3 regions of the Streptomyces sp. NPDC046122 genome follow, and region 3 is predicted to be linked to each of the others. Evidence: riboswitches for the same ligand, from Rfam matches in the RefSeq annotation. Region 3 holds a riboswitch; each other region holds the start of a gene.

The links. A riboswitch is a leader RNA that binds a small molecule or an ion and turns the genes downstream of it on or off. The one in region 3 is predicted to bind cyclic di-AMP.
Region 1: it holds a riboswitch for cyclic di-AMP, as region 3 does, so the genes downstream of both, AC07FK_RS30040 (M23 family metallopeptidase) here and AC07FK_RS18250 (M23 family metallopeptidase) in region 3, are expected to answer to the same signal.
Region 2: it holds a riboswitch for cyclic di-AMP, as region 3 does, so the genes downstream of both, AC07FK_RS10620 (LysM peptidoglycan-binding domain-containing protein) here and AC07FK_RS18250 (M23 family metallopeptidase) in region 3, are expected to answer to the same signal.

Annotation. Positions count from the first base shown of each region.
Region 1 covers NZ_JBWKLQ010000017.1:12,970-22,546, forward strand. The annotation lists gene AC07FK_RS30020 (MFS transporter) at 1-710, shown strand, start outside; gene lhgO (L-2-hydroxyglutarate oxidase) at 843-2,072, shown strand; gene trmB (tRNA (guanosine(46)-N7)-methyltransferase TrmB) at 2,162-2,953, shown strand; gene AC07FK_RS30035 (PrsW family intramembrane metalloprotease) at 3,084-4,475, shown strand; gene AC07FK_RS30040 (M23 family metallopeptidase) at 4,631-5,719, opposite strand; cyclic di-AMP (ydaO/yuaA leader) riboswitch at 5,731-5,878, opposite strand; gene AC07FK_RS30045 (DUF2332 domain-containing protein) at 6,137-7,120, shown strand; gene AC07FK_RS30050 (PP2C family protein-serine/threonine phosphatase) at 7,059-8,282, opposite strand; tRNA gene AC07FK_RS30055 (tRNA-Met) at 8,443-8,516, opposite strand; gene AC07FK_RS30060 (DUF5988 family protein) at 8,647-8,847, opposite strand; tRNA gene AC07FK_RS30065 (tRNA-Lys) at 8,984-9,056, opposite strand; gene AC07FK_RS30070 (FG-GAP repeat domain-containing protein) at 9,144-9,577, opposite strand, start outside.
Region 2 covers NZ_JBWKLQ010000003.1:283,016-292,592, reverse strand. The annotation lists gene AC07FK_RS10630 (SDR family oxidoreductase) at 1-582, shown strand, start outside; gene AC07FK_RS10625 (SDR family NAD(P)-dependent oxidoreductase) at 598-1,401, opposite strand; cyclic di-AMP (ydaO/yuaA leader) riboswitch at 1,862-2,023, shown strand; gene AC07FK_RS10620 (LysM peptidoglycan-binding domain-containing protein) at 2,028-2,768, shown strand; gene AC07FK_RS10615 (SpoIIE family protein phosphatase) at 2,872-5,622, shown strand; gene AC07FK_RS10610 (Type-2Aa cytolytic delta-endotoxin) at 5,716-6,312, shown strand; gene AC07FK_RS10605 (cytochrome P450) at 6,278-7,597, opposite strand; gene AC07FK_RS10600 (type 1 glutamine amidotransferase) at 7,681-8,427, opposite strand; gene AC07FK_RS10595 (amino acid ABC transporter permease) at 8,462-9,376, opposite strand; gene AC07FK_RS10590 (amino acid ABC transporter permease) at 9,373-9,577, opposite strand, start outside.
Region 3 covers NZ_JBWKLQ010000006.1:30,412-39,988, forward strand. The annotation lists gene AC07FK_RS18225 (STM4014 family protein) at 1-381, shown strand, start outside; gene AC07FK_RS18230 (STM4013/SEN3800 family hydrolase) at 383-1,195, shown strand; gene AC07FK_RS18235 (STM4012 family radical SAM protein) at 1,192-2,538, shown strand; gene AC07FK_RS18240 (STM4011 family radical SAM protein) at 2,547-3,443, shown strand; gene AC07FK_RS18245 (SGNH/GDSL hydrolase family protein) at 3,396-4,187, opposite strand; gene AC07FK_RS18250 (M23 family metallopeptidase) at 4,373-5,308, opposite strand; cyclic di-AMP (ydaO/yuaA leader) riboswitch at 5,311-5,480, opposite strand; gene AC07FK_RS18255 (tyrosine-protein phosphatase) at 5,941-6,765, shown strand; gene AC07FK_RS18260 (DUF6126 family protein) at 6,766-6,918, opposite strand; gene AC07FK_RS18265 (helix-turn-helix domain-containing protein) at 6,920-7,522, opposite strand; gene AC07FK_RS18270 (aspartate aminotransferase family protein) at 7,582-8,979, opposite strand; gene dxs (1-deoxy-D-xylulose-5-phosphate synthase) at 8,976-9,577, opposite strand, start outside.

The sequences.
Region 1 (9,577 bases), on a different contig from region 3:
CCGGGTGGATGGCCTTCGACACCGGGCAGCAGGAGGCCGCCCAGCGCTACTACATCCAGGCGCTGCGGCTGGCGCGCGCGGCGGCCGACGTGCCGCTCGGCGGGTACATCCTGGCGTCGATGTCGCTCCAGGCGACCTATCGCGGGTTCGCCGACGAGGGGGTCGACCTGGCGCAGGCGGCGCTGGAGCGGAACCGGGGGCTCGCCACGGCGCGCACCATGAGCTTCTTCCGGCTGGTGGAGGCGCGGGCGCACGCGAAGGCGGGCGACGCCCAGGCCGCGGGAGGAGCGCTCAAGGCGGCGGAGGGCTGGCTGGAGCGGGCGCGCGAGGGCGACGCCGACCCGTCCTGGCTGGGTTTCTACTCGTACGACCGGTTCGCGGCCGACGCGGCGGAGTGCTACCGCGACCTGAAGGCGCCGCGTCAGGTGCGGCGGTTCACGGAGCAGGCGCTGTCACGGCCGACCGAGGAGTTCGTACGCTCCCACGGTCTGCGCCTGGTGGTCTCGGCGGTGGCGGAGCTGGAGTCCGGGAACCTGGACGCGGCGTGTGCGGCGGGGACGCGGGCGGTGGAGGTCGCGGGGCGGATCTCCTCGGCGCGGACGACCGAGTACGTCCGGGACCTGCTGCACCGGCTGGAGCCGTACGGCGACGAGCCGCGGGTCGCGGAGCTGCGGGAGCGGGCGCGGCCGCTGCTGGTGGCTCCGGCGTAGGGGCCGCGGGTCCGGCTCGGGGCCTCCGCCCGGTGGTTTGAAGGCGTTGTCAGTGGGTCAGTGCATCATCGGGAGTCCGGGGAGGCTTTCCCGGGGCACGGATCCGGACATGGCCGCGGTGGGAGGTGAGCGATGCCGTACGACCGCTATGACCGTTTCGACTGCGATGTGCTGGTGATCGGTGCGGGGATCGTCGGCCTCTCGGCGGCGTACGCCGTCACGCGCGCCGCGCCCGGCACCCGCGTGACGGTGCTGGAGAAGGAGCGGGCCCCGGCCCTGCACCAGACCGGGCGCAACAGCGGCGTGATACACAGCGGCATCTACTACCGGCCCGGCTCCCTCAAGGCGCGGTACGCGGTGCGGGGCGCGGCCGAGATGGTCAAGTTCTGCGCGGAGCACGGAATCGCGCACGAGGTCACGGGCAAGCTGATCGTCGCGACGGAGCGGGAGGAGCTGCCCCGGCTGCACGCGCTGGTGCAGCGCGGGCGTGAGAACGGCATTCCGGTGCGGGAACTGGGCGCCGCGCAGATAGCGGAGTACGAGCCGGACGTGCGGGGCCTGGCCGCGATCCACGTGGCGACGACCGGCGTGTGCGACTACGGGGCGGTCGCGGGGCAGCTGGCGGAGAGCCTCGCCGCGTCGGGCGCGGACATCCGGTACGGCGCGGAGCTGGCCGTGATCGACCGGCGGCCCTGGGGCGTCGCGGTGCGTACGGCGGACGGGGCGGTGGTGCGGGCGCGGGTCCTGGTGAACTGCGCGGGGCTGCACTGCGACCGCGTGGCGCGGCTGGCGGGCGACGACCCGGGCATGCGGATCGTCCCCTTCCGGGGGGAGTACTTCGACCTCGCGCGCCCGGAGCTGGTGCGCGGCCTGGTCTATCCGGTGCCGGACCCGGCGTTCCCCTTCCTCGGTGTGCACCTGACCCGGGGGATCGACGGCGGCGTGCACGTGGGGCCGAACGCGGTGCCGGCGCTCGCGCGGGAGGGATACGCCTGGTCGGCGGTCCGGCCGCGCGAGCTGGCCGGAACCCTCGCGTGGCCGGGCTCTTGGCGGATAGCCCGGCGGCACTGGCGGTACGGGGCCGGGGAGCTGCACCGCTCGCTGTCGAAGCGCGCGTTCGCCGACGCGGTGCGCCGGCTGCTGCCGGACGTCCGGGAGGCGGACCTGCGGCCGGCTCCCGCGGGGGTGCGGGCGCAGGCGGTGCTGCGGGACGGGACCCTGGTCGACGACTTCCTGATCAAGGAGGCGCCCCGCACGATCCACGTCCTGAACGCCCCGTCCCCGGCGGCCACGGCCTCGCTGCCGATCGGAAGACAGGTGGCGCGGCGGGCGCTGAAGGTGCTGGGGGCGGTGAAGGGGTAGCGGCCGGACCGTCCACAGCATCGCCGCCGGACCGGCCGGCCGACTCGTCGCTGCACACCCGTCGAGCCGCGCCGTAGAATCGGGGCATTGTGTCTGAGTCCTCCCGCGTGCACCCCGACGCCCCCCACGTCTCCCCCTTCCACCGAGCCAAGGGCGAGCCCCGCTTTCCCGGCGGCCCCGCCCCCGACCCCGCCGGTTCGCACCACGAGCGGCGGATCCGCAGCTTCCAGCCGCGGCGCAGCCGGGTGACCACGGGCCAGGCCGAGGCGCTGGAGCGGCTGTGGCCCCAGTGGGGTCTGGACATCGACGGCAAGCGCGTCCTGGACCTCGACGAGCTCTTCGGCGGCCGCGGCCTGCCCGTCGTGCTGGAGATCGGGTTCGGGATGGGCGAGGCCACCGCGCAGATGGCCGCCGAGGACCCGGCCACCGGCGTCCTCGCCGTCGACGTGCACACACCCGGCCAGGGCAACCTCCTCGGTCTCGCCGAGCGCGCCGGCCTCACCAACGTCCGCGTCGCCAACGGCGACGCGATCATCCTGCTCCGCGAGATGCTGCCGCCCGCCTCCCTGGCCGGCCTGCGCGTGTACTTCCCCGACCCCTGGCCGAAGAAGCGGCACCACAAGCGGCGCCTCATCCAGCCGGAGTTCCTGGACCTCGTCGCGCCCCGCCTCGCCCCCGGCGCGATCGTGCACTGCGCGACCGACTGGGAGCCGTACGCCGAGCAGATGCTGGAGGTGCTGACCGCGCACCCCGACTTCGAGAACACCGTTGCCGACGGCGGCTACGCGCCCAGGCCCGCGTTCCGGCCGCTCACCCGCTTCGAGGGGCAGGGCCTCGACAAGGGGCATGTCGTGAACGATCTGCTCTTCCGCCGCCGCTGACCGAACAGCCGAGCACCAGCCGGCGGACGGACAAGCGGCCGGAAAGCGGCCCGACCGGCAGACCCCCAAGCCCCGGCCCACGACCAGAGGCCCCATCGCCAGTGTCAGTGGCCCTCGTTAGGGTCGACGGGTGTACGAGAGCGCTCCGCACCTCCGGCAGCACCCGGCGGTCCCGGACTGCGAGCAGCAGCCGCGGTTCACCGCCGTACCGCCGCCTGCCCACTGGCGCTACCGGCCGCGCCGGGCCTGGTGGCGCACCAGGGCGGTGCGCGCGGGCGCGGTGATCACGGCGCTGGCGCTCTGCGCCCTGGTGATCCTCGCGATCGTCCGCGACCAGACCGGCACGCACGGCTTCCTGGTCGGTCTGGGACTCGCCGTGCTGCCGGTGCCGTTGCTGGCGTCGGCGTTCCGCTGGCTGGACCGGGTGGAGCCCGAACCCTGGCGGAACCTCCTCTTCGCCTTCGCCTGGGGCGCGTTCGCGGCCGCGCTCGTCGCGATCATCGCGAACAGCTTCGCGACCCGCTGGATAGCCACGGCCACCGCCGATCCGGCGGGGGCCGAATCCCTCGGCGCCACGGTGATAGCACCGGTCGTCGAGGAGAGCGCGAAGGCGGCGGCCGTGCTGCTGATCTTCGTCTTCCGCAGACGGGACTTCACCGGGGTCGTCGACGGGGTGGTGGTCGCCGGGTTCACGGCGACCGGGTTCGCCTTCACCGAGAACATCCTCTACCTCGGCAACGCCTTCGGGGAGGACCAGCAGGCCGGCGCCTCCGGCCTCGCGTCGGTGACCGCGGCGACCTTCTTCGTGCGCATAGTGATGTCGCCGTTCGCGCATCCCCTGTTCACGGTGCTGACGGGCATCGGCTTCGGCCTCGCCGCCCTCGCTCCCACGCGCCGGGGGCGCTGGCGGCGGGTCGCGCCTCCCCTCCTCGGCCTGGCGTGCGCGATGGGGATGCACGCCCTGTGGAACGGCTCGGCGGCCTTCGGGGAGTACGGCTTCTACGCGGTGTACGGCGCTTTCATGGTCCCCGCCTTCGCCCTGCTGACCTGGCTGGTGGTGTGGACGCGCCAGCGCGAGCTGCGCACGATAGCCGCCGAGCTGCCCGCGTACGCCGCCGCCGGCTGGCTGCTGCCCGCCGAGCCGCTCGCCCTCTCGTCGATGCGGGCGCGGGCACTGGCGCGCGGCGCGGCGGCGCGTACGCACGGAAGCGGTGCGGCGGGGCGGACCGGAGGCCGCGCCGCCGCCCGCGCCGTGGCGGAGTACGAAGCGTCCGCCACGTCGCTGGCGTTCCTCCGCCACCGCGCCCACCGGGGTGCGCTGGGCGCGGACTTCCCGGCCCGCGAGCAGGAGCTGCTGCACCACCTGTGGCAGCGCCGGGAGGTGGCCGGTCCGGCCCTGGAGTACGCGGCGCGGGCCACCGGCCGGGTGCGGACCCCGCCGCCGTGGCAGCCGTACGGGTACGGGTACGGCCCGCCGCCGCACCAGGACTACGCCGCGTACAACCCGTACCGGCAGGGGTAGCCGAGCGTCCTCGGCAAAACGCGCGCACAGACCGGCAGCCCTGGGCGCGGGGGGCGTGCGTCAGGGCTGCCGGGGAACGGGGCGGTGCTGCGGGGGCGTCCGGTGGGGAGCCCACAGGACGCCCCGGCGACGTGCGGTGCGGGAGGCGGGAGCCGTCAGACCGTGAGGCCCTTGCCGCGCAGCCACGCTGCCGGGTCGACGCCGGCGCCGTCCGGGGTGTGCACTTCGAGGTGCAGGTGCGGGCCGGTCACGTTGCCGGTGGCGCCCACGCGGCCGATGACCTCGCCCGTACCGACGTCGCCGGAGGTGACGGTCATCGAGGAGAGGTGGCAGTACCAGATCTCCGTACCGTCCTCGAGCTCCAGGACGATGCGGTAGCCGTACGAGCCCGACCAGCCGGCGGACTTGATCGTGCCGCCGTGCACGGCCTTGACCGGCGTGCCCGTCGGGGCGGCGAAGTCGAGGCCGGTGTGCTGGCCGGAGGACCACATGGAGCCGGACTGGCCGTAGGTCGAGGTGAGCGTGTACGACGAGGTCGGCAGCGAGTAGCTGGCGGCCAGCTTGGCGAGCCGCTCCGCCTCGGCCTTGCGCGCGGCCTCTTCCTCCGCCTCGCGCTTCTTCTCCGCGGCCTCGCGCTTCTCCTCGGCCGCCTCGGCCTCCGCCGCGCCCTGCTGCTTCTTCGCCTCGGCCGCGGCCTTCTCGGCGGCCTCCTTCTCGGCGGCCTCCTTCGCCTCGGCGTCGGCGGCGGCCTGCTGCTGCTCGGCCTGCTGGAGGATGCGGGCGCGCAGGGCCTCGCCCGCGTCGGTGGTGCCCTGCTGCGCATCGGCGGTGGTGACGCCCGCGGTCGTCAGCGGGGCGGCGGCCACGACTGCTTCGTTCGCCGCGCCCGCGTCAGGTTCGGCGTCGTCGGACATGAAAGCGCCGACACCGGGTAGTTGGTCTGCGTCGGGAAGCGAGTCCGCTATCGCGTCGGGAAGGGAGATCGATATGGCCGGCTTGTCCTGGGCCGTGGCGATGCCACCCGCGCCGACAGCGGCGATGACGCCGACGCCGAGGACGGTGGAGCTGCGGCCGAGACCGCCGCGCTGCTTGGCGACCCGGTGACGGCCGCGTACGGGGCGGACGGATTCCTCGGTCGGATTCCATTCCTCCCAGGTCCCCTCCCCGCCGATGTGGTCACCGGTGCCGGGGGCCGCCCCGTAAGGGGGCATGGCGGTGTGGGGGGCAGGGCTGCTGGACGCCACGTGGGCGTGCTCCTTTCCTTCCTTCTCGCCTACCGGGTTAGCTGACGGGTTCGGAGCAGGAAGGTCTCCTACGGGCCTCTCCGTGGGTACGGAGCGGCCCGATTCACCCCAAGGAACGTGGTTCCCCGGTTCCCTTGCGGGATTCGGCGCGTGCGCACGGTGCCGTCTCTTGCGACGACTGGGACGACCGCGCTGCGTTATCGAACGTTAATAGACACCAGCTCCGGTTTCCAAGCTGTTCCAACTGATCGTTAAGGGCCTCGGCCTGAACCAATCAGGACACAAACCCCCACAGACGGACGAGTTGACCGCCACTCAGAAAACATCCGTCGCATGACGGTTCGTCAATTGTTATGCGGAGGGGCATCCCACGGCTACGCAGCGTCGCGAGCGTTCCCCGGCGGCTAACTTCGGCACATGGTTGTCAACAGCACGCAGTCCGTGGCCGCCCGCTACCGCGAGTTCTCCGAGCAGCAGGCGCACGGCGTCTCGCCCCTGTACGCCGAACTCACCGCCCGCGTCAGCGAGGACCAGGACCTCTGCGCCCTCGTCGCCGCCCTCCCGCCCGGCAACAAGCAGCAGCCCAACCTCCTCCTGGCCGCCGTCCGGTACCTCGGCGGCCCGTACGAGGACTGGGCGTCCTTCCGCGCCTGGACCCTGGCCCACTGGGACGCCGTGCGCGAGGTCGTGCTCGCCCGGTTCACGCAGACCAACGAGCCCGCCCGCTGCGCCACCCTGCTGCCCCTCCTCGCCGCCCTCCCCCAGCCCCTCGCCCTCATCGAGGTCGGCGCCTCGGCCGGCCTGTGCCTCCACCCCGACCGCTACGCCTACCGCTACGACGACGGCCCCGTCCTGGGCGCGTCCCCCGCCACCTTCGGCTGCCGTACGGAGGGCCCCGTCCCCCTGCCCGAAGCGCTCCCGGACGTCGCGTGGCGCGCCGGCATCGACCTCAACCCGCTCGACGCCACCGCCGAGGACGACATCCGCTGGCTCCAGTCACTGATCTGGCCCGGCCGCGCCGAGCGCCCCCGTCAGCAGCTCGCCGCCATCGAGGCCGTGCGTACGGCTCCCAGGCCCCGCATCGTCCGCGGCGACCTGGTCGACGCACTCCCCGCGCTGGCCGCCGAGGCCCCCTCGGACGCCACGCTGGTCGTCTTCCACACCGCCGTGCTCACCTACCTGCCGCTCGCCCGCCGCGAGGAGTTCGCCGCGCTCGTCCGTGAACTGCCCGGCCACTGGATCTCCAACGAGCACCACACCGTGCTGCCCTGGCTGGACGCCCCCGCCCCCGACGACGAGCACCTGCTCACCCTGGCCCTCGACGAGCGGGCGGTCGCCTTCACGGCGCCGCACGGTCAGAGCCTGCACTGGTTCGGCCGTCCGGCGGCTCCGGACGCCTGACCACCCTCACGGTCCTGCGGCGGTCCTGCTGCCCCTCGGCGGGCCTGCCGACGGCGAGCAGCGCCATGTCGTCCGTGGCCGCCCCCGCCGTGTGCAGCCGTACGTCGGCGACGAGCGCGTCCAGCAGCTCGTCCGGGCCGGGGAAGATCCGGCCGCGCAGCCGGGCCGCGGGGTCGTAGAAGACGCCGTCGGCGTTCCGCGCCTCGGACAGGCCGTCCGTGTAGAGCAGCAGGGTGGCGCCGGGCGGGAACGGGCACCCCTGCGCCCGGTCCGGCCACGCGCCCAGGTCGCCCATGCCCAGCGGCAGCGCGGCCTCGGCCGGGGCGATCTCCGCGAGATCCCCGTCGGCGTACAGCAGAAGCGGATCCGGGTGGCCCCGGTTGAGCAGCCGCACGACGCCCTCGTCGCGCGGGATCTCCGCCAGTACCGCCGTCGTGAAGCCCTCGAAGGCGTCGAGCCCGTCGCGCCGCGCCCCCTCCCGGGTGAGCGCCCGCTCCAGGCGCTGCGCGACGTCCTCCAGGGTGCTCTCCTGCTCGGCGGCCTCCCGGAAGGCGCCGACGACGACGGCCACCGCCTCGACCGCTCCGAGCCCTTTGCCGCGTACGTCGCCGACGATCAGCCGCACGCCGGACGGCGTGTCCTGGACGGCGAAGAGGTCCCCGCCGATGAAGGCGTCCGCCTGGGCGGCCTCGTACCGCGCCGCGATGTGCAGTCCGGCGATCCGGTCGGCCGGTACGGGGAGCACCGCGCGCTGCGCCGCCTCCGCGATGGTGCGGACGGAGGCGAGCTGCCGGCCGCTGCGGCGTACGACGCGGTTGATGACCAGCGCGAGGACGGCGACGGTCACCACGGTGATCAGCTCGGTCACGGACTCCACGTGCGTCGAGGTGCCGTCGTGCAGGTGCAGCCCCACCACGGCGGCGGTCGCGGCGCCACCGGTCACCAGGGTGTTGCGGAGCGAGAAGAGCGGCGCCGCGATCAGCGGGGCGGCCGCGAAGAGCGGCGAGGCGGTGAAGTTCGGCGGCGTGGTGAGGTCGAAGGCGCAGCCGCCGGCGATCAGCAGCACGGGCAGCGCGCGGACGAACCGCGAGGCGACCCTGTCCCCGCCGGGTCCGGCGACCGCCGCGCCCTTCTTCCCCACCGTGGTCTCCTCGCCGCGCACCCGGCTGCGGAGGGTACCGCGCCCTGCCCAGGCTGGCCGCCGCCGCACCGGGCGGCCATCGGGGGCGGCCGAACGGGGGACGGGTGGGGGCGCGGCCGCCCCCGGACACGACGAAGGCCCGGATCTCTTCCGAGATCCGGGCCTTCGTCTTCTTCTTCAGTAGCGGGGACAGGATTTGAACCTGCGACCTCTGGGTTATGAGCCCAGCGAGCTACCGAGCTGCTCCACCCCGCGTCGTTGAACACAACTGTACGCCATGGGGAGACCGCCCAGGACCACGCGCCCGACGCTCACCCGCCGCCGGTCCGGCCGACGGGCGGCGCACGCCGCCCGGCCCGCTCAACCCGCCCGCCCCGGAGCGCCGTTACTCGGCGATCTCCGTGCGCTCCCACCACTCGTAGACCGTCACGCGTCCCTGATCGGTCTCCTGGTGCCGCGACGTGACCTTGAAGTGCTCGTAGCCGCCGCGGTGCGGGATCTTCAGCTCTTGTCCGGGTGGCGTGATCGGCACGATCCGGTCCCGCAGATCGTCCGGCCCGCCTTCGAGGAGCGCCTTTTCCGTCATGCCCACCAGTGTTCCCACGCTTCCCCGCGCGCGCATGTCGGAGCACCCGCCCGGGAACGCGCCGCGCCCCGCCCGATCAAGTCGGGCGGGGCGCTGACGTGCGGGTCGACCGGGATGCCCCGGACGCCTCGGGCGGTAGGCCGTGTGGGACTCGAACCCACAACCAACGGATTAAAAGTCCGCTGCTCTGCCAATTGAGCTAACGGCCCTCGGCGAATCACCCCCGAGCATAGCCGCAGCGGGCCGGGTAACCGATCGGGTATCGGCTACCCGGCCCGTCGCGGTGGGGCGGAGCTCTAGAACAGCCCCTTGTAGCCCTGCCATCCGGTGGCGATCCGCGTGCGGCCGCCGAAGGACCCGCGGCCGTTCCCGTAGTTGCGGAAGAGGTTTCCGGCGGAGTCCCGCACGACGATGTCGGCCTTGCCGTCGCCGCTCACGTCACCGACGCCGACGAGGGCGTTGTAGGACCGCCCCCAGTCCTTGAAGACCTGCACGCGGCCCTTGAACCCGCCGTCGCCGGTCCCTTCGTAGCGCCAGAGGCCACCGGACCTGTCGTGCGCGAGCAGATCCGCCCGGCCGTCCCCGGAGATGTCGCCGACGCCGGCGATCCGCCCGTACGTCTTCCAGTTCGAACCGGCCTTCACCTTGGCCGCGAACCTGCCGCCCGCCGCACCGGCGAAGAAGTACATGTCGCCGGTCGACGCCTGACGGGCGACCAGGTCGGGGCGGC
Region 2 (9,577 bases), on a different contig from region 3:
CGCGAAGCCGTCGCGGTGGCCTGTGACATCCGGGAAGAGGAACAGTGCCGGTCGCTCGTCGAGCGGGCCGTCTCGGAATTCGGCCGCATCGACATCCTGGTGAACAACGCCGCCTATCAGATGTCCCAGCCGGACGGTATCGGATCCATTTCCACCGAGCAATTCGACCGCGTCATGAAGACGAATCTCTACGGCATGTTCTGGCTGTCGAAGATGGCGCTCCCTCATATTCCGGAGGGGGGCAGCATCATCAACTCCTCCTCCGTCCAGGCGTACAAGCCGAGCCCGCATCTGCTCGACTACGCCATGACGAAGTCCGCCATTGTCGCCTTCACCCAGGGGCTCGCGCAGATGGTGGCGTCCAGCGGAATCCGCGTCAACGCGGTCGCCCCGGGTCCGGTGTGGACGCCGCTTATCCCGGCGACCATGCCGGACACCACGGAGTTCGGAAAGCAGGCGCCGCTGGGGCGGCCCGCGCAACCGGCGGAAATGGCCCCGGCGTACGTGTTCCTCGCCTCCCCGCAGGCGAGTTACATCACGGCCGAGATCGTCAACGCCACCGGCGGCACGCCACTTCCGTGACGCCCGCCGGGGCGCTCACTTCGACGCGCCGGAACCGGGTTGCGCCGTCCTGCGGTGCGCGGCCGCCTTGAGGCTGTCGGGGACGAACCTGCTCACGAGCCCCTGCGCCTTGGTCTTCACGGATCCGGCGACGATCTTCCTCCGGCCGGCCATCAGCGCCTCGAAGCCCTGACGGGCCACCTCTTCGGGGTCGTCCTTCTTCTGCCGCCCGACCCGGGTGTCGTCCATGCCGGCGCGGTGGAAGAAGGGCGTCTCCGTGGCCCCGGGCATCAGGGAGGTGACCGTCACACCGGTGCCCCTGAGTTCGTCCCCCAGCGCCTGGGCAAACGACTGCACGAAGGACTTGGTGGCGTTGTAGACGGCGTGGAAGGACCCGGGCGCGGTCGCGGCGATGGACGACGTGAACAGCAGGCGGCCCCGGTCACGCGCCACCATGTCCGGCAGCAGGCCCTTCGCCAGCCGCACGGTGGCGGTGATGTTGAGGTCGATCACGCGCGCCTCGTCCTCGACGTCGGTGTCGAGGAAGGCTCCGCCCTGGCCGACGCCGGCGTTGAGCGCGGCGGCGTCGACGGGCCGCCCGGTCGCCGCGACGGCGCCGAGCAGGTGTTCGACACCTTCCCGGGTGGCCAGATCGGTCCGCACGGCGTGGACACCGGCTCCGAGGGCCCGCACCCCGTCCGCCGCCGCACCGATCTCCGAATTCTCGGCAGCCAGTACGAGATCGAATCCGTTTTCCGCAAATTGCTTGGCCAGCTCGAAACCGATTCCACTGGAGGCACCGGTGACGACGGCCAGCGGCCTATTCCTGTTCTCAGTCATGATCAGCGGGTACCCTCCCCGAGATTTTTATATCCATCTGCTCCTTTTTGCCCCACTTCTGGCGCGACCGATTCGGCCGAACCGAGTGCGGCGCACCCCGCGACGCCACCAGAGGGACACCAACTCCCTTCCACAGGAGGGTCCTTCACCTCACTGGACCGACAAGATGCCCGTTTCGGACAGGAAATGACCCACGTGGGTGGTTTGCCTGAAAGGCCGTCGCGTGCCATCGCTCGTGATACCAGTCACGTCCGCGAAGGAAAGCGGAAGTTCGGCCGATCGTCAGTTCCTGTCCGCAGAAAGAAAGTTGGGTTTTCCGCCCACGCACAGTGACAGGAGTTCCCACGCCCCCGATACGCGCTGCGATTGCTCCGGCGAATGCGGGGCTTGTTCTTCCCGGCCCCTCTCGCTTACGGTCACCCCCAATCCGGGTGGACCGCCGAATCCTGCCGCCGTCCGGAATCCAAACCCACTCACACTCACGTACGGCAGGAGCGGGGGACCCAGGTAAGCCGCCGATCCGGGAATCCGGAACGGCTCGGGGTGAAGTCGCACGGACTGTGCGACCGGGCATCTCCAGCCCGAACCCGACAGCTCACCTCGCAGGCGACGGAGAGGAATTCGTCATGCCCTCGAAGGGTAAGCACCGCCGTTCCCAGGTCAGATCGCTCCGCCGCGGCTTCATCGCCGCCGGCACCGGTGGCGCCGCGCTGATCCTGCCCCTGCTGGGCGCGACCACCGCGGGCGCGGCGCAGCCCGCCGCCGCCCCGGCCGCCGCGAAGGCCGCCCCCAAGACCTACACCGTGGTCGCGGGTGACTCCCTTTCCAAGATCGCCGACGCCCACTCGCTGAGCGGCTGGAAAGAGCTGTACGAGGACAACCGCTCGGTCATCGGCGACAAGCCCTCGCTGATCCACCCCGGCCTCGAGCTGACGATCGGCGCGAAGGCCAAGGCGCCCGCGAAGCCCAAGGCCAAGCCCACTCCGGCCGCCGAGCGCGCCGACCGCTCGCAGGCCCGTGCCGCCGTGGCCGAGACCACGGCGTACACGAACGACCTGGACGGCTGGATCAAGGAGTCGCTGGCCATCATGGCCAAGCACGGCATCCCCGGCACGTACGAGGGCATCCACCGCAACATCATGCGCGAGTCGTCGGGCAACCCGAGGGCCATCAACAACTGGGACTCCAACGCCGTGGCCGGTACGCCGTCCAAGGGCCTGCTCCAGGTCATCGCGCCCACCTTCGCGGCCTACCACGTGCCCGGCACCTCGATGGACAGCTACGACCCGGTCGCCAACATCACCGCCGCGTGCAACTACGCCGCCGACCGGTACGGCTCGATCGACAACGTGAACGGCCCGTACTAGAAGAACCCGCTGCCTGCCCCGGCGAGACCCTTGCGGGCGCCTCGCCGGGGCAGGCAGACCAATTGCACGCCCGACAATTCGCACAAAATGCTAAAAATGGGTCATGAGCGGACGTCCCGGACGACCCAGGGGTGTCGGGTCACCGCGCTCGTCTCGGCGAGGGGTGCGTTCCCGGCTGGAGGTACGCAGCGCCGCCGGTCAGGTGCTCGTCCTCCAGATCGTCGTCGCCGTGCTGCTCATCACGGCCGCCGTGGTCGCGCTCGCGTTCCAGACGCGCAACGACAGCGAGCAGGACGCCCGTAACCGCTCGCTCGCCACCGCGGAGGCCTTCGCGGACGCCCCCGGCACCGTCGAGGCGCTGCGCTCCCCCGATCCCACGTCCGCGCTGCGCGCACACGTGGAAGCAGCCCAGCGGGGTTCGGGGGTGGACTTCATAGCGGTGATGAGCCCGGACGGCACCCGGCTGGCCGACACCGACCCGACGCTGGTCGGCGGGCGCGCCGAGGGCGTCGACCGGGCCACGGCCGGAAAGCCCTTCACGGAGATCTTCGAGGGCGCCCCCAACGACGCGGCGCGGGCCGTCGTCCCCGTCACCGACACCGCCGGCACCGTCGTCGGGCTGGTCGCAGCCGGTGTGACGATCGACAACGTCGGGGACGCCGTCGACCGCCATCTGCCGATGCTCCTCGGTTCCGGGGCCGCCGCCCTCGCTCTGGCCACCGGCAGCGCCGTCCTGGTGAGCAGGCGTCTGCGGCGACAGACGCACGGCCTCGGGCCGACCGAGATGACCCGGATGTACGAGCACCATGACGCCGTTCTGCACGCCGTCCGGGAGGGCGTGCTCATCGTCGACGACGACGGACGGCTGACGCTGGCCAACGACGAGGCGCGCAGGCTCCTCGAACTGCCCCCCGGCGCGGAGGGGCGCCACATCACCGACCTGGGCCTCGACGACTCCATCACCAGGCTCCTGGTCTCCGGCCGCAGCGTCACCGACGCGGTCCATCTGGCCGGGGACCGGCTGCTGGCCGTCAACACCCGGCCGACCGCCCCGTACGGCGGATTCCCCGGCACCGCCGCCACGCTCCGGGACACGACGGACCTGCGGGCGCTGACCGGCGCGGCGGAGGTCGCCCGGGAGCGCCTGAAGCTGCTGTACGAGGCGGGAGTGCGGATCGGCACCACGCTGGACGTGGTGCGCACCGCCGAGGAACTGGCGGAGGTGGCCGTCCCCGGGTTCTCGAATTTCGCCACGGTGGAGCTGCTGGACCCCGTACTGCGCGGCGAGGAGCCGGACGGCGCCCACACCGAGATGCGCCGCGCCGCGGTGGTCGGCGGGCCCGCCGACCGCCCCTTCCAGCCGGTGGGCGACCTGATCAGGTTCGTGGTTCCCACGACGCCGATGGCGGCGGCTCTGTCGAGCGGACACGCGGTGCTGGAGGCCGATCTGACCGTCGCCCACGGCTGGCGGTCGCAGGACCCGGAGGGGGCCGACCGGGCCCTGGCCTTCGGCATCCGTTCCCTGGTCTCGGTGCCGCTGCAGGCCCGCGGGGTCGTCCTGGGCATGGCGAACTTCTGGCGCTCGGAATCCACCGAGCGGTTCGGTGAGGAGGACCTGGCCTTCGCCGAGGAACTCGCCGCCCGGGCCGCGGTCGCCATCGACAACGCCCGCCGCTTCAGTCGCGAGCACGCCATGGCCGTGACCCTCCAGCGCAGCCTGCTGCCGCGCGTCCTGCCCGAGCAGGACGCCCTGGACGTGGCCTACCGCTATCTGCCCGCGCAGGCCGGGGTGGGCGGCGACTGGTTCGACGTCATCCCGCTGCCCGGAGCCCGGGTGGCCCTGGTGGTGGGCGACGTCGTGGGACACGGTCTGCACGCCGCCGCCACCATGGGCCGGCTGCGGACCGCGGTCCACAACTTCTCCGCCCTCGACCTGGCGCCGGACGAGCTCCTGGGCCACCTCGACGAGCTGGTCTCGCGCATCGACGACGAGGAGGGGGACGACGGCGGCGACGGCATCTCGGGCGCCACCTGCCTGTACGCGATCTACGACCCGGTCTCCGGGGTGTGCTCGGTGGCCACGGCGGGGCACTTCGCGCCCGCCCTGGTCCGCCCCGACGGCACGGTGGAGTTCCTCGACGTACCGGTCTTCCCGCCCCTGGGCCTGCACGGCCTGCCGTTCGAGACCGCCGAAGTACGGCTGCCGGAGGGCAGCCGGCTCGTGCTCTACACCGACGGCCTGATCGAGCACCGCGAGCGCGACATCGACTCCGGCCTGCGCCTGCTGCGCCGGACCCTCGCGGACCCGTCGGACCCGACGCCCGAGGAGACCTGCCAGGCCGTTTTCGACGCGATGCTGCCGGCGCACCGCAGGGACGACATCGCGCTGCTGGTGGCCCGCACGCAGCTGCTGGACCGTACCCGGGTCGCCGACTGGGACGTCCCGGCCGACCCGGCGGCCGTCGCGCCGGTACGCGCCGCGTGCGGCCGTCAGCTGGAGACGTGGGGGCTCGAGGACATCGGGTTCACGACCGAACTCATGCTGAGCGAGCTGATCACCAACGCGATCCGCTACGGCTCGGAACCCATCCATGTGCGGCTGATGTACGAGCGCGGGCTGATCTGCGAGGTGTCCGACGGCAGCAGCACCGCGCCGCATCTGCGCCGGGCCGCCACGACGGACGAGGGCGGCCGCGGGCTGTTCCTCGTCTCGCAGTTCGCCGGCCGGTGGGGAACCAGGTACACGCCGACCGGCAAGGTCATGTGGGTGGAGCAGCCCCTGACCGACGGTCAGCAGCCCGCTCCCGAGCTGGATCTGGACGATCTGTCCTGGTTGCCCGGCGACCCCCTGTGACGGACCGGGACGAACCCTGCCCCGTGCGGCGGGCGGAAGGGCTCACGGCATACTTGCGCCGGGCGCGATCACTTCCGACTCACAGGAGCAACAATGGCTGACCAGATCGCCGCCGAGAAGACGACGTTCAAGACGGTCTTCGAGGTGGGGTCGTCTTACACGGACCGGGTGCGGAGCATCGAGGCCGGGTTCCAGCACGCGATCGCGCCGGCGACGGTGGACTTCGACTTCGGTGAGATCAGCCGGGCGGCGAGCGGAATTCCGGACTGCTCGACGGTGAAGATCGTCCGGGGCTGGGGGCTCCAGGAGACCGCCCCGGTCAGCGTCATGATCCTGTCCCTGAAGGAGGCCGTACGCCAGGCTCTTCCCCTGCCGTCGGCCGGTGACGCCTTCTGGGAGGCGGTCGAGGGGGCGCTCACTGGAGCGTTCGTGGGTCTCGGCCGGCAGGAGGGCACCCACCTCTCCTTCTACCGGGAGGACGCGGACCGCACGAGCTACTACTACAACCTGCTGTTCGCCCTCCAGGACGAGGAGAGCGGGGACGCGCTCCACGCCGTCGCCTTCTGCGCCAACATCACGGTGGCGCTGGGCCCCGAGGAGGTCCGGGCGCTCACGGTCGGGGACACCGCGCGGTACACGATCCGCCTCAACGCGATCACCGTGCGGCAGGACCCGCCGGCCGCCGTCTGATCCGGGCCGCCGCGTCCCACCCTCCGCCGGGGTGGGACGGGGCGCGCTCCACCGGAACGTGCAGCGGCGCGCGGAAGGACAGCAGCCCGAGCATCGGGGGCGGCGACGAGGGGTGCGCGAGCCGCAGGCCGGGCAGTCGCGCCGCGGTCATCCGCAGCACCACTTCGGCCTCGGCCCTGGCCAGTTCGGCCCCGGAGCACCTGTGCCGCCCGACGCCGAAAGCGAGGTGCTCGCGCCGGTTGGGGCGGTGCGGGCAGAGCTGTTCGGGGTCGTCGAACACCTCGGGGTCCGAGCCGGTCGAGGCCAGCATCAGCAGCAGGGGCGCGCCGGCCGGGAGGTCCACGCCGGACAGCGTGACGGGCCGGCCGGTGACGCGCCGCCAGGTGGTGATGGGGGGCTCCCGCCGGAGCACCTCCTCGGTCCAGGGCGCCACGTCGGCCGGCCGGTCCGCGAAGCGCCGCCACAGCCCGGGCTCCCCCAGTGCGCGCCGGTACATGATGCTCAGCATCTGCCGGGTGGTCGCCTGGCCCGCGATGACGATGAAGTAGAGGACCGCGGCCCTCTCGGCCGTGCTCAGCGGCGCGCCGTCCGGGAGCCGGTGCGCGGCCAGCGCTTCGAGCAGCGTGCCGGGCCCGGCGTCCGGCCCGGTCACCAGGTCCCGGAGCCAGGCGTAGAAGTCGGCCGCTTCGCCGGCGAGCTCGATCTGCCGGGCGCCGTCCGGCCGCCCCCAGAAGAGTTCGAGCGAGGCGTCGCTCCACCGGGTCAGTGTGTCCATGCCCACCCCGTCGCCCGCTCGGAGTCCGAGCAGGTTCAGCAGGACCCGCAGCGGAACGTCCCGCGCGAGCGTGGTGGCCAGGTCGCAGACCCCGTCGGCGTCGAGCCGTCGTTCGACCTCGTCCAGGCACTCCCCCGTCACCCGCTCGATCATCGGCACGGCCGCGGCGACGGCCCGGGCACTGAGGAACCGGGTCATGACGCGCCGATACCCCGCGTGGCTCTCGCCGCCGTTGCTGGCGAGGGTGGGCGGCAGGGCGAACCGGACGCCGGCCAGGACGCGCAGCGTCGCCACCGAGAAGCGGCCGATCGCGTCCATGGCGTTGTCCACCAGGAAGGTGTCCGTGTCGAGCAGTACGGCGCGTACGTCGTCGTACCGGCTCACCAGCCACAGACCGGTGTCCGGTTCGTAGCGCACCGGCGCGTTCTCCCGCAGGCCGTCCCACACCGGGAAGGGGTCGAGTACGTACTCCTGGTCGAAAAGATCCACGGTGCCCATGGGTGTCGCCATGACGGAACCCACCCCCCTTCCTCGCGCCGGCCCTGCTCAGCCGCCTCTCGGCCGCAGAATATAGCCCGCCGGGACGGCGCCGCTCACGAGGGCGGCGGGCCGCCCGCGCACCCGCCGACGAGGGTGGCCCAGCGCAGGGCGACGGGACGCCAGGTCCGTTCCGTCTCGGCCCGGGCGACGGCGAGCTGTGCGACGATCTCGTCCGCACCGGCCCCCGCCCTGCGCAGGACGTCGCTCTCCCCGGCCCACTCGGCGACGATCCCGGGTGTGGCCTCGGGATGGAACTGGGTTCCCCACGCGTGCGCGCCGACCCGGAAAGCCTGGTGCGGGGATCCGGTGCCGCCGATCAGCGGGACCGCTCCCGGCGGCAGTACGGTCATCTCCTCCAGGTGCCAGAGCATGGCCGGCGGGCCGTCCGCCAGACCCCCGAAGACGGGGTCGCCGGCCGCCGCGGGCAGCACCTTCAGCTCGTACACGCCGACCTGGGGCGTGCGGCGGCGGCCGACACGACCGCCCAGCTCCACGGTCATCAGCTCGGCGCCGAGGCAGATGCCGAACGTGGGAACGCCGCGCTCGAACGCCGCCCGCAGGAGAGCGCGGGTGGCCGGCAGCCACGGGTGGCGCTCGTCGTCCAGCGGCCCGGGCGACCCCCCAAGGACGAGCAGGCCGTCGTACGGACGGATGTCCTCGGGCAGCGCATCGCCCCGGTAGGGCCGTACGACGTGCAGCCGCAGACCGGCTCCGGTCAGCCAGCCGCCCCAGAGTCCCGGCGGGCACTCGGCCTCGTGCTCGACGACCAGGACCCGGGGCGGTTCGGGGATCTCGACCATGGCGGCATTGTCGCCGCCGTGCCCGGCCGTTCGCTCAGCTTTTCGGGCGATCGGGGCCGTGCGGGGCGATGTGCTCGCCCGGCGTCGCGAGGTCCGCGACCGCGTCGGCGCCGACCACCGCGCCCGTGGACTTCCTGCCGCGCCGCAGCCGGCCTTCGAGCCAGGCGGCGAAGGTGGTGAGCGCGAAGTTGAGCAGGACGAAGATCACGGCGACGACGGTGAAGCTGGCGATGGTGTTCGCGCCGTAGTTCGCGCTCATCGGGCGTACCGAAGCCAGCAGCTCGGAGAAGCCGAGCAGCGCGCCGCCGAGCGCGGTGTCCTTGACGATGACGACGAGCTGGCTGACGAGCGCGGGAAGCATCGCGGTGACCGACTGCGGCAGCAGGACGAACCGCATCATCTGGCCCTTGCGCATGCCGACGGCCTTGGCGGCGTCGGTCTGCCCGGCCGGCAGGGAGAGGATTCCGGCGCGCACCACCTCGGCGAGCACCGAGGCGTTGTAGAGGACCAGGCCGGTGACCACGGCGTACAGGGGCCGGTTGTCGGGGCTGACGTCGGTGAACTCCGAGTAGGCCTCGTTGGCGAAGAGCATGAGGATCAGCACCGGGATGGCGCGGAAGAACTCCACGACCGTGCCGGCCACGCCGCGCATCCACCAGTGGTCGGAGAGCCGGGCGATCCCGAAGAGCGCTCCGAGGGGCAGCGCGATGACCATGGCGAGGGCGGAGGCGATCAGGGTGTTCTTGAGCCCCGGCAGGATGTACGTCGTCCAGGCCCGGCCGTCGGTGAAGAACGGCTCCCACTTGATCCATTCCAGCTGCTGCTTGTCGAGGAGGCTGCGCACCACCCACCAGATCAGCACCGCGAGCGCGACCAGGAAGACGAGGGTGAACAGGAGGTTGCGCCGCCTGGCGCGGGGTCCGGGGAGGTCGTACAGGACGGACGTCATCGCCTCACCGCCACCTTCTTGCTCACCCAGCCGAGGAAGAGTCCGGTCGGGAGGGTGAGGCAGATGAATCCGAACGCGAAGATGGCCGAGATGAGGATGAGCTGCGCCTCGTTCTCGATCATCTCCCGCATCAGGGTCGCTGCCTCGGCGACGCCGATGGCGGCGGCCACCGTGGTGTTCTTCGTCAGGGCGATCAGTACG
Region 3 (9,577 bases):
GTGGTCGTGGTCGGCGGACGGGCGACGCACGCCGTCGTACGGACGAGCCGCTCCCCCATGACCAACCTCCACCTCGGCGGCGCGCGCGGAGACCTCGACGAAGCCAGGGCCGCCATGGAGGCGGCGGGCGGCGGCTGGGACGAGGCCGTGGCGGTGTGCGAGCGGGCGGCCGCCTGCTTCCCGCGCACCCTCTGCGTGGGCGTCGACCTGCTGCCCGCCGTCGGCTGGCGGCGCTTCGCCGTCTGCGAGGTCAACGCCTTCGGCGACCTGCTGCCCCGCCTCACCGGCCTGCCCGGCAGCGGCGCCGAGGGCCTCGACACCTACGCGGCGCAGGTCGCCGCCGTACTGCGCACGACAAGGAACCACCATGCGATCCCCTGACATGAACGAGATCGTCGGCAGCCACGATCTGCTGCTCGTCACCCTCGACACCCTGCGGTACGACGTCGCCGCCGAACTCGCCGCCGCGGGCCGCCTGCCGAACCTGGCCCGGCACCTGCCCGGCGGCGTATGGGAGAAGCGCCACGCGCCCGGCAGCTTCACCTACGCCTCGCACCAGGCGATCTTCGCGGGATTCCTGCCCACGCCCGCCGCCCCCGGCCCGCACCCCCGGCTGTTCGCCGCGCGGTTCGCCGGCAGCGAGACGACCGCCGAACGCACCTTCGTCTTCGACGCGCCCGACCTCGTCTCGGGCCTCGCGGACGCCGGCTACCGCACGGTCTGCGTGGGCGGCGTCGGGTTCTTCAACCGGCAGGGCCCGCTCGGATCGGTACTGCCGGGGATGTTCCAGGAGAGCCACTGGGAGCCTGAGTTCGGCGTGGCGTCGCCCACGTCCTTCGAGGAGCAGGTGGCCCGCGCCGAGCGGGTCGTCGCCGGGCTCCCGGCGGACCGGCGGCTGTTCCTGTTCGTCAACGTCTCCGCCCTGCACCAGCCCAACTGGTTCCACCTGCCGGGCGCCACCCGCGAGGCCGGCGACTCGCGCGCCACCCACGCGGCCGCCCTGGAGTACGTCGACCGGCACATCGGCCGCCTGTTCGCCGCCGCGAGCAGCCGCCGCCCCTGCTTCGCGATCGTCTGCTCCGACCACGGAACGGCGTACGGCGACGACGGCTACACCGGCCACCGCCTCGGCCACGAGGCCGTCTGGACCGTCCCTTACGCCCACTTCACCCTCGACCAAGGGGCCACCCGATGAGCACCGCACCGCCCCGCCCCTATCAGAGCTACGTCTACGCCTACCCGCACAAGACGGCGTACCGCGAGCTGACCGACCGCCCCGCCCTGCGCGCACTGTGGGCGGACGAACCCAAGAGCGCCCTCTCCCTCTACCTCCACATACCGTTCTGCGAGGTCCGCTGCGGCTTCTGCAATCTCTTCACCCGTATCGGCGCACCCGACGAACTGACCGGCCGGTACCTCGACGCGCTCGACCGCCAGGCCACCGCCGTCCGCGACGCCCTCGACGACAGCGAGGGCGGCGACGGCAGCGGCGTGCGCTTCGCCGCCGCGGCCTTCGGCGGCGGCACCCCCACGTTCCTCGACCCCGGCGAGCTGGAGCGGCTCTGCGACATCGCGGAGAAGCGCATGGGCGCGGACCTCCGCGCCGTACCGCTGTCCGTCGAGGCGTCCCCGGCCACCGCGACCTCCGACCGCCTCGCCGTCCTCGCCGCCCGCGGCACGACCCGCCTCAGCCTCGGCGTGCAGAGCTTCGTCGACTCCGAGGCCCGCGCGGCCGTGCGCCCCCAGCGCCGCGCCGACGTCGAGACGGCCCTCGCCGCCGTCCGCGACGCCTGCATCCCCGTCCTCAACATCGACCTCATCTACGGCATCGAGGGCCAGAGCGCCGCCACCTGGCGCACCTCGCTCGACGCGGCGCTCGCCTGGCGGCCGGAGGAGCTCTACCTCTATCCGCTGTACGTACGCCCCCTCACCGCCCTCGGCCGGATCGGCGCCGAGGCCGACGCCGCCTGGGACACCGAGCGCCTGCGGCTCTACCGCCAGGGCAGGGACCACCTGCTCGCCCACGGCTACGAGCAGGTCTCCATGCGGATGTTCCGCCGCGCCGACGCGCCCCGGCAGGCGGCCGACGACTACGCCTGCCAGACGGACGGCATGATCGGCCTGGGCTGCGGAGCCCGTTCGTACACCTCGGCGCTGCACTACTCCTTCGACTACGCCGTCGACATGCGCGAGATCCGGAAGATCATCGACGACTACACCCGCGCCGAGGACTTCACGCGGGCCGTGACGGGCCGGTACGTCGACGCCGGCGAGGCCCGCCGCCGCCATCTGCTCCAGTCGCTCCTCCAGGCCGAGGGCATGCCCCTGGCCGGGTACGCCGACCGGTTCGGCACATCGCCCGCCGAGGACTTCCCCGCCGAACTCGAACGGTTCGCCGCCCTCGGCTGGCTCGACGAGAGCGCGCCGAAGGGCCTGCTGCGGCTGTCCCCGGAAGGTCTCGCGCACTCGGACGCGCTGGGCCCCGAGCTGTTCTCCCCCGCCGTACGGGCCGCCATGGCCGCGTACGAACCGAAGTGAGCCCTGCCGTGGACCTGACGATCCTGTACCGCGGCCCGCTCGCCTCCTGCGACTACGACTGCCCGTACTGCCCCTTCGCCAAGCGGCGCGACAGCGCCGAGCAGCTGCGCGCCGACCGCGCCGCGCTGGAGCGCTTCACCGCGTGGGCCGCGGCGCGGACCGACGACCGGCTCTCGGTGCTGTTCACGCCGTGGGGCGAGGGCCTGGTCCGCTCCTGGTACCGCCGCGCCCTCACCGAGCTGTCCCGGCTGCCGCACATCCGGCGCGTGGCCATCCAGACGAACCTCAGCTGCCGCACCGACTGGCTCACCGGCGGCGACGCCGACCCGGACACGCTGGCGCTGTGGTGCACGTACCACCCGGGTCAGACGCCGTACGACCGCTTCCTCGCCAAGTGCCGCGAACTGACGGCCGGCGGCGTGCGTTTCAGCGTCGGCGTGGTCGGTCTGCCCGAGCACCTGGCGGAGGCGCGCCGACTGCGCGCCGAGCTCCCCTCCGAGGTCTACCTGTGGGTCAACGCGGCGGAGGGCCGCACGTACACGGACGCCGAGGCCGACCGGTGGACGGCGCTGGACCCCCTCTTCCCGTACAGCCGCCACCCGCACCGCTCGGCCGGTCTCCCCTGCCGGACCGGCGAGTCGGTGATCTCGGTGGACGGCGACGGCACGGTACGCCGCTGCCACTTCGTCCGCGCGGAGCTCGGCAACCTCTACGACGGCTCGTACCGCCGGGCCCTGCGCCCCCGCGCCTGCCCGCTCGCCGTCTGCGACTGCCACATCGGCTACGTCCACCTGGAGACGCTGCCGCTGTACGACGTGTTCGCGGGCGGCGTCCTGGAGCGCGTGCCCCCGGACCTCTCACAGGGGCAGCAGGTCGGGCCTCTTCGCCTCGACGTGATCACCTGAGGACTCCCCGCGCAGCCGCCGCCCGATCCACGGCACCAGGTGCTCCCGCGCCCACTGGACGTTGTCCCGGCGCGCCTCCAGCGAGTTGCGCGGGGCCATCGGCGGCCACGCCTGGTCCGGGTCGGCCGGCACGTCGAGCCCGAGCACCTGTGCGGCGCGCAGCGCGACGCGGGTGTGCCCCTCGGGCGAGAGGTGGAGCCGGTCGCCGTCCCAGGCACGCCGGTCCTGGACGGACTTGAGCGACCACAGGTCGAGCACCGGGCAGTCGTACCGGTCGGCGACCGCCCGCACGTGCGCCGTGTACGTCGCGATCTTGCCGCGCAAGTGGCGCAGGACGGGGACACCGCGGGTGTCGAAGCCGGTGGTCACCAGCACGGTGCCCACGGCGTCGGTGAGCTCCGCGACGGCCCGCTCGAAGCGCTCGGCGACGTCGTCGGGGTCGCTGCCCGGCCGGAGGATGTCGTTGCCGCCGGCGCAGAAGCTCACCAGGTCGGGAGCCAGTGCCTTCGCGCGCGGGACCTGCTCGGCCACGATCTGGTCGAGGAGCCGGCCGCGTACGGCGAGGTTGGCATAGCGGAACGTGTTCTCGGGGACGCGGTCGTCGAGGAGTACGGCGAGCCGGTCGGCCCAGCCGATGAACGCACCGCCGGGACCCGGATCTCCGACCCCTTCGGTGAAGCTGTCGCCGATCGCCGCGTACGACCCGATGGTGCCTGCACTGAATGATCTCGAATCGTCTGCCACGTCGGTACATCCTTCACTGGAGCGAGTGACCTACGCCACCGTAGGGAGGGGTTGACGGGGGGTGATATAAGACACCGGTCAAGATTCACCCAACTCGGAATAGACCCGCAATGCGCGTACGCCCCCTTTGCCGTCGCGTGTGACGGCAAAGGGGGCGTACGGAAGTGCCCTGACGGAGTGAAGCGTCAGATGGTGACGCCGTGGCCGCGGAGGTAGGCCAGCGGGTCGACGTCCGAGCCGTAGCTCGGGCCGGTCCGGATCTCGAAGTGCAGGTGCGGGCCGGTGGAGTTGCCCGTGCTGCCGGAGAGGCCGATCTGCGTGCCGCCGCCGACGCTCTGACCGGCGGAGACGGACAGCGAGGAGAGGTGGGCGTACTGCGAGTACCGGCCGTCCTCGTGCTTGATGACGACCTCGTTGCCGTACGCGCCGCTCCAGCCCGCGGAGACGACGGTGCCGGCGCCGACCGCCTTGACCGGGGTACCGCTGGACGCGGCGAAGTCGACACCCGTGTGGTAGCCGCTGGACCAGCTGCCGCCGGCCATGCGGTACGGGGTGGTGACACCCGCGGCGACCGGGGAGGTGAACCCGGAGCCGGTGTTCCGCGTGGTCGAGGCGGGCTTCTGGGTCTCGGTCTGCGCCTCGGCCTTGGGGGCGGCCTTCGGGGCGGCGGGCGCGGGCTTGGCCGCCGGGCGCTCGGCCTTCGCGGGGGCGGGCTTCGCGGGGGCCGCCTTCGCCGGGGCGTCCGCCTTCGCGCCGATGGTGAGCTTCATGCCCGGCAGGATCAGCGAGGGATTGCCGCCGACGACCTCGCGGTTGTCCTCGTACAGCTTCTGCCAGCCGCCCCGCACGTCCTGCTCGTCGGCGATCTTCGACAGGTAGTCGCCGGAGACCACGGAGTACGTCCGGGTGGACGCCTTCTTCTTCGGCGTCGCCTTCTCGGCGGCGGCCGGGGCGGCGGCCTTGCCCGCGGCCGTGGTGGCCGGGGCAGCCTTCTCGGCGGCGTTGGCGCCGGTGGCGGCGATGAGGGGCAGGGCGAGTACGGCTCCGCCCGTACCGGCGGCGACGAAACCGCGGGTGAGCGGGTTGGACCTCGGGCGGCGGTGCTTACCCTTTGCGGGCATGGAACATTCCTCTCCGGCGCCTACGAGGTGAGCTGTCGGGTTCGGACTGGAGATGTCCGGCCGCTGGCGCGACTTCACCCCAAAGCCGGTTTCCGGAAGTGGTAGTTCCGGTTGCCGGCGTACTTACCTGGTTCCCCCGCTCCTGCCACGCGTGAGTGAGTGTGAGTGCGGATTCCGGGAGGTGGCAGGATTCGGCGGTCCACCCGGATTGACGGTGACCGTAAGCCGACGCGGCTCCCCCGTACAAGCCGGTCCATTCACCGCGCGATTGCAGTAGGGGAATGCACGACCCAATTCCCGTCACCCTGCGTGGATTACGGATCTTTGCGCCCCGCCTGTGAACTGGCATGCGCCCACGGCGCTTCGCCACGCACCGTCACGAATATGATCCTGCTCACCAGAGGTGTCACCATTCCCCCTGGCCACAGGGTGAGTTGACCCGTAATAGTCCGTTTCACCCCAAGAGTGAGTTACGGGTGGTCTTAGGTGCGTAAGACCGTCATGCGGCCGCGCCGCCCCTGCCCGCCCCGAGGCATTTGTCCGCGGAGATGATTGCCCCGGGAACCCGTGTCGTATCGTCGAAACGCGCCGAAGTCGGCGAGCAGCGCCGACGGCAGACTTCAGGAGCCCACGTGACACAGCAGCTGCCGCAAGTCCCCCCGGTCCAGGCCGCGTCGGAGCCGGAGCTCGCCTCGGTGCGCAACTTCCGCGACGTGGGCGGACTGCCGACGGTGGACGGGCGGCGGGTCCGGCACGGCGTGCTGTTCCGCAGCGGTCATCTGGCGCACGCCACCGCGGCGGACGCGGCGTTCCTCGGCTCGCTGGGCCTCCACACGGTCTTCGACTTCCGCAACGAGGCCGACCAGAAGCTGGAGGGCCCGGACGTCGAGCTGCCCGGCGTGCGCAACGTGAACCTGCCGCTGACCGACCCGGCCGACGGCGCCGTGTTCTGGAAGATGGTCCGCGACGGGAACCTCGACGAGCTGCGCGAGATCCTCGCGGACGGCAAGGCCGCGGACCGGATGTCGGCGACGTACCGGGTGATCATCAAGGAGCGTACGGCCGAGCACAGCCAGGTGCTGCACGCCCTCGCCGAGGACAGCGTGCCCGCGCTGATGCACTGTGCGGCGGGCAAGGACCGCGCGGGCCTGTCGATAGCCGTGACCCTGCTGGCGATCGGCGTCGAGCGCGAGGCGATCGAGGCGGACTACCTGAAGTCGAACGACCCGCGCCGCCGCTACAAGGTCCGCCGCAGCGACGACTCGCCGGCCGCGATGTCCCCCGAGGTCATGGAGCTGCTCAGTCCGCTCTTCGAGGCCCGCGCGGAGTACCTGGCCGCCGCCTTCGAGACGATCGAGGAGATCTGGGGCAGCACCGACCGCTACCTGGCGGAGGGGCTGAACGTCACCCCGGAGATCCGTGAGCGGCTGCGTGCGCGGCTGCTCGACGCGAGCTGATCAGCGCGAGCCGCCGAGCGTGAAGAGCAGGTAGACGAAGGCCGCGAACAGGTGGCCCGCGACGACGTACACGAAGACGCGGATCGCCAGGCCCCTGGGGATCCTGTCCTCCACGAAGCGGCGTGCGGCGGTCTTCTCTTCCGGCAGCGGCATGTCAGGTCTCCTGAGGAAGGCACAGCCCGGCGGTGGCGCTCTGCAACAGCGTGTGGACGAACAGCAGGTCGGCCCCCTCGGGGCCGGCCGCGGCGATGCGGTGCGGGGTCAGCGAGTCGTAATGGGCGCTGTCCCCGGCGTCGAGCCGGTGCACGCTCTCGCCGAGCACCAGCCGCAGCCGCCCCGACAGGACGTACAGCCACTCCTCGCCGGGGTGGACGCGCACCAGGTCGCCCTGAGCGCCGTACGGCACGTGCACCCGCAGCGCCTGCATGGCGCGCCCCGAACCGCCGGCCCGGTGGTACGTCCAGCCGTCGGCCTCCCGCGCCTCGGCGTCGCCGGCGCGCAGTACGGCGTCCCGGTCGCCCGGGGTCTCGCCCAGGAGCGCGGAGACCGTCGTACCGTAGACACGGGCCACCGCGAGCAGCATCGGTAGCGAGGGCTGGCGCTGTCCCGTCTCCAGACGGGACAGGTGCGCGGGTGAGAGCCCGGCGCGGCGGGCGGCCGCCTCCAGCGTGAGACCGCTGTGCCTGCGCAGGTCGCGCAGGCGCGGGGCGACGGAGGGCAGCGCCTCTTCGGGCGGCTCTTCGAGGCGGGGTGTCATGCGTCCATTGGGCCAGAGTTCTTACCTCACGGGCAAACTCTTTGCCTCACAGGCAAAAACTAGCGGTTGGCGACCGCCTGCTTCACCAGGGTCCTGCCGAAGTCCCACATCAGCCCCCCGCCGCTGTGCGCGTCGTCCATCACCTCGGTGAACGCGCCGACGAACCGCTCCACCTCCGCCTCACCGATGATCAACGGCGGAATCAGCTTGATCACCTCCAGGTGGTCGCCGGAGACCTGGGTCAGGATCCGGTGCCTCTGGAGCAGCGGTACCACGACCATCTGCGCGAAGAGTCCCTTGCGCGCGGCCTGGAGCACGGCCCAGCGGCTCCGCAGCTTCAACGAGCGGGGACGGCCGAACTCGATGCCGATCATGAGTCCGCGCCCGCGGACGTCGTGCAGCAGCTCGTACCGGTCGACGAGGGCGGTCAGCCGCTCGCGGAGCAGGTCGCCGGAGCGCCGGGCGTTCGCGACGATCTCCTGGTCCTCCATGACGGTCAGAACGGCAAGGCCCGCCGCCATGGCCTGCGCGTTCGAGCCGAAGCTCGCCGAGTGCACCAGCACGCGGTCCATCGACGAGTAGACCCGCTTGAAGATCCAGTCCTTGCCGAGGGTCGCGCCGACCGGCACGTACCCGCCGGAGAGGGCCTTGGCGACGCACAGCAGATCGGGCTCGACGCCCTCCTCGTGCTGGTACGCGTAGAAGTCACCGGTCCGGCCCAGGCCCGTCTGCACCTCGTCCGCGATCAGCAGCGCCTTGTGGCGGCGCAGCAGCTCCTGGGCGGCGCGCAGGAATCCGGGCGGGCACTCGTGCACCCCCTTGCCCTGGATCGGCTCGACGACGAAGCCGGCCACGTCGCCGCGCTTCAGCTCACGCTCCAGCGCGTCCAGGTCGCCGAGCTCGATCGCGGTGTCGGGCAGCAGCGGCGCGAAGCCGTCGCGGAAGCCCGCCTCGCCGTTCACCGACAGCGAGCCCGTCGTCAGACCGTGGAAGGCGTGGGAGCAGTACAGGATCCTGGGTCTGCCCGTCGCGTACCGGGCGAACTTCAGCGCGGTCTCGACGGCCTCCGTGCCGCTGTTGCCGAAGAACACCCGGTCCAGGTGGGGGCTGTGCGTGAGCAGCTTCTCGGCGAGGAGTCCGGGCAGCGGCTGGCAGTCGAAGCGCGTCAGGTCGGCCAGCGAGGCGTCGAGGACGTCGTGCAGCGCCTCGCGTACGACCGGGTGGTGCCGGCCGAGGCCCATGACGCCGAACCCGGCCAGCATGTCGAGGTAGTCGTTGCCCTCCGCGTCCCAGAAGTAGGCGCCCTCGGCCCGCTCGTAGACCTTGTCGAAGCCGATGGTGCGGAGCATGCGGGGCAGCTGGTGGTTCAGGTGTCTGGTGTGCAGTGCGTAGCGCTCGGCCCCCCGGTCCGCGAGGAGCCGGGCCAGGTCGAACCTCTTGGGGGCGACGTCCGTCATCGCGCTGCCTCCTCGGTGCTGCCCGCCGCGGCGGCCCGGCTCTCACCGGCCGCCAGAGCGAGGCTGATGCGCCCGGCCATCGACGCGGGTGTGAGCCCGATGTCGGCCAGCACCTCGCCGCGCCGGGCGTGCGCGAGGAACTGCTCGGGGATGCCGTACGTCCGCAGCGGTACGTCGACTTCGGCGTCCCGCAGCGCCTGCCCGACGGCCGAGCCGACGCCGCCGCTGCGGCTGTTGTCCTCGACGACCGCGACGAGGCGGTACCGCTCCGCGAGCGGCGCGAGCTGCTCGTCGACGGGCTTGACCCAGCGCGGGTCGACGACCGTGCACCCGATGCCGCGTTCCGCCAGCAGCCCGGCGGTCTCCAGGCACACGTGGGCGAGCGCGCCGACGGAGACCAGCAGGACGTCGGGCGCACCCTCCTCACTCAGCACGTCCGTCCCGCCCACCCGGCCGACGGCCGGGATCGCCGGCCCCACGGCCTCCTTGGGGAACCGCAGGACGGTCGGCGCGTCGTCGACGTCCACGGCTTCGCGGAGCTGGGCGCGCAGCTGGGCGGCGTCGCGCGGCGCGGCGATCCGCAGGCCGGGTACGACCT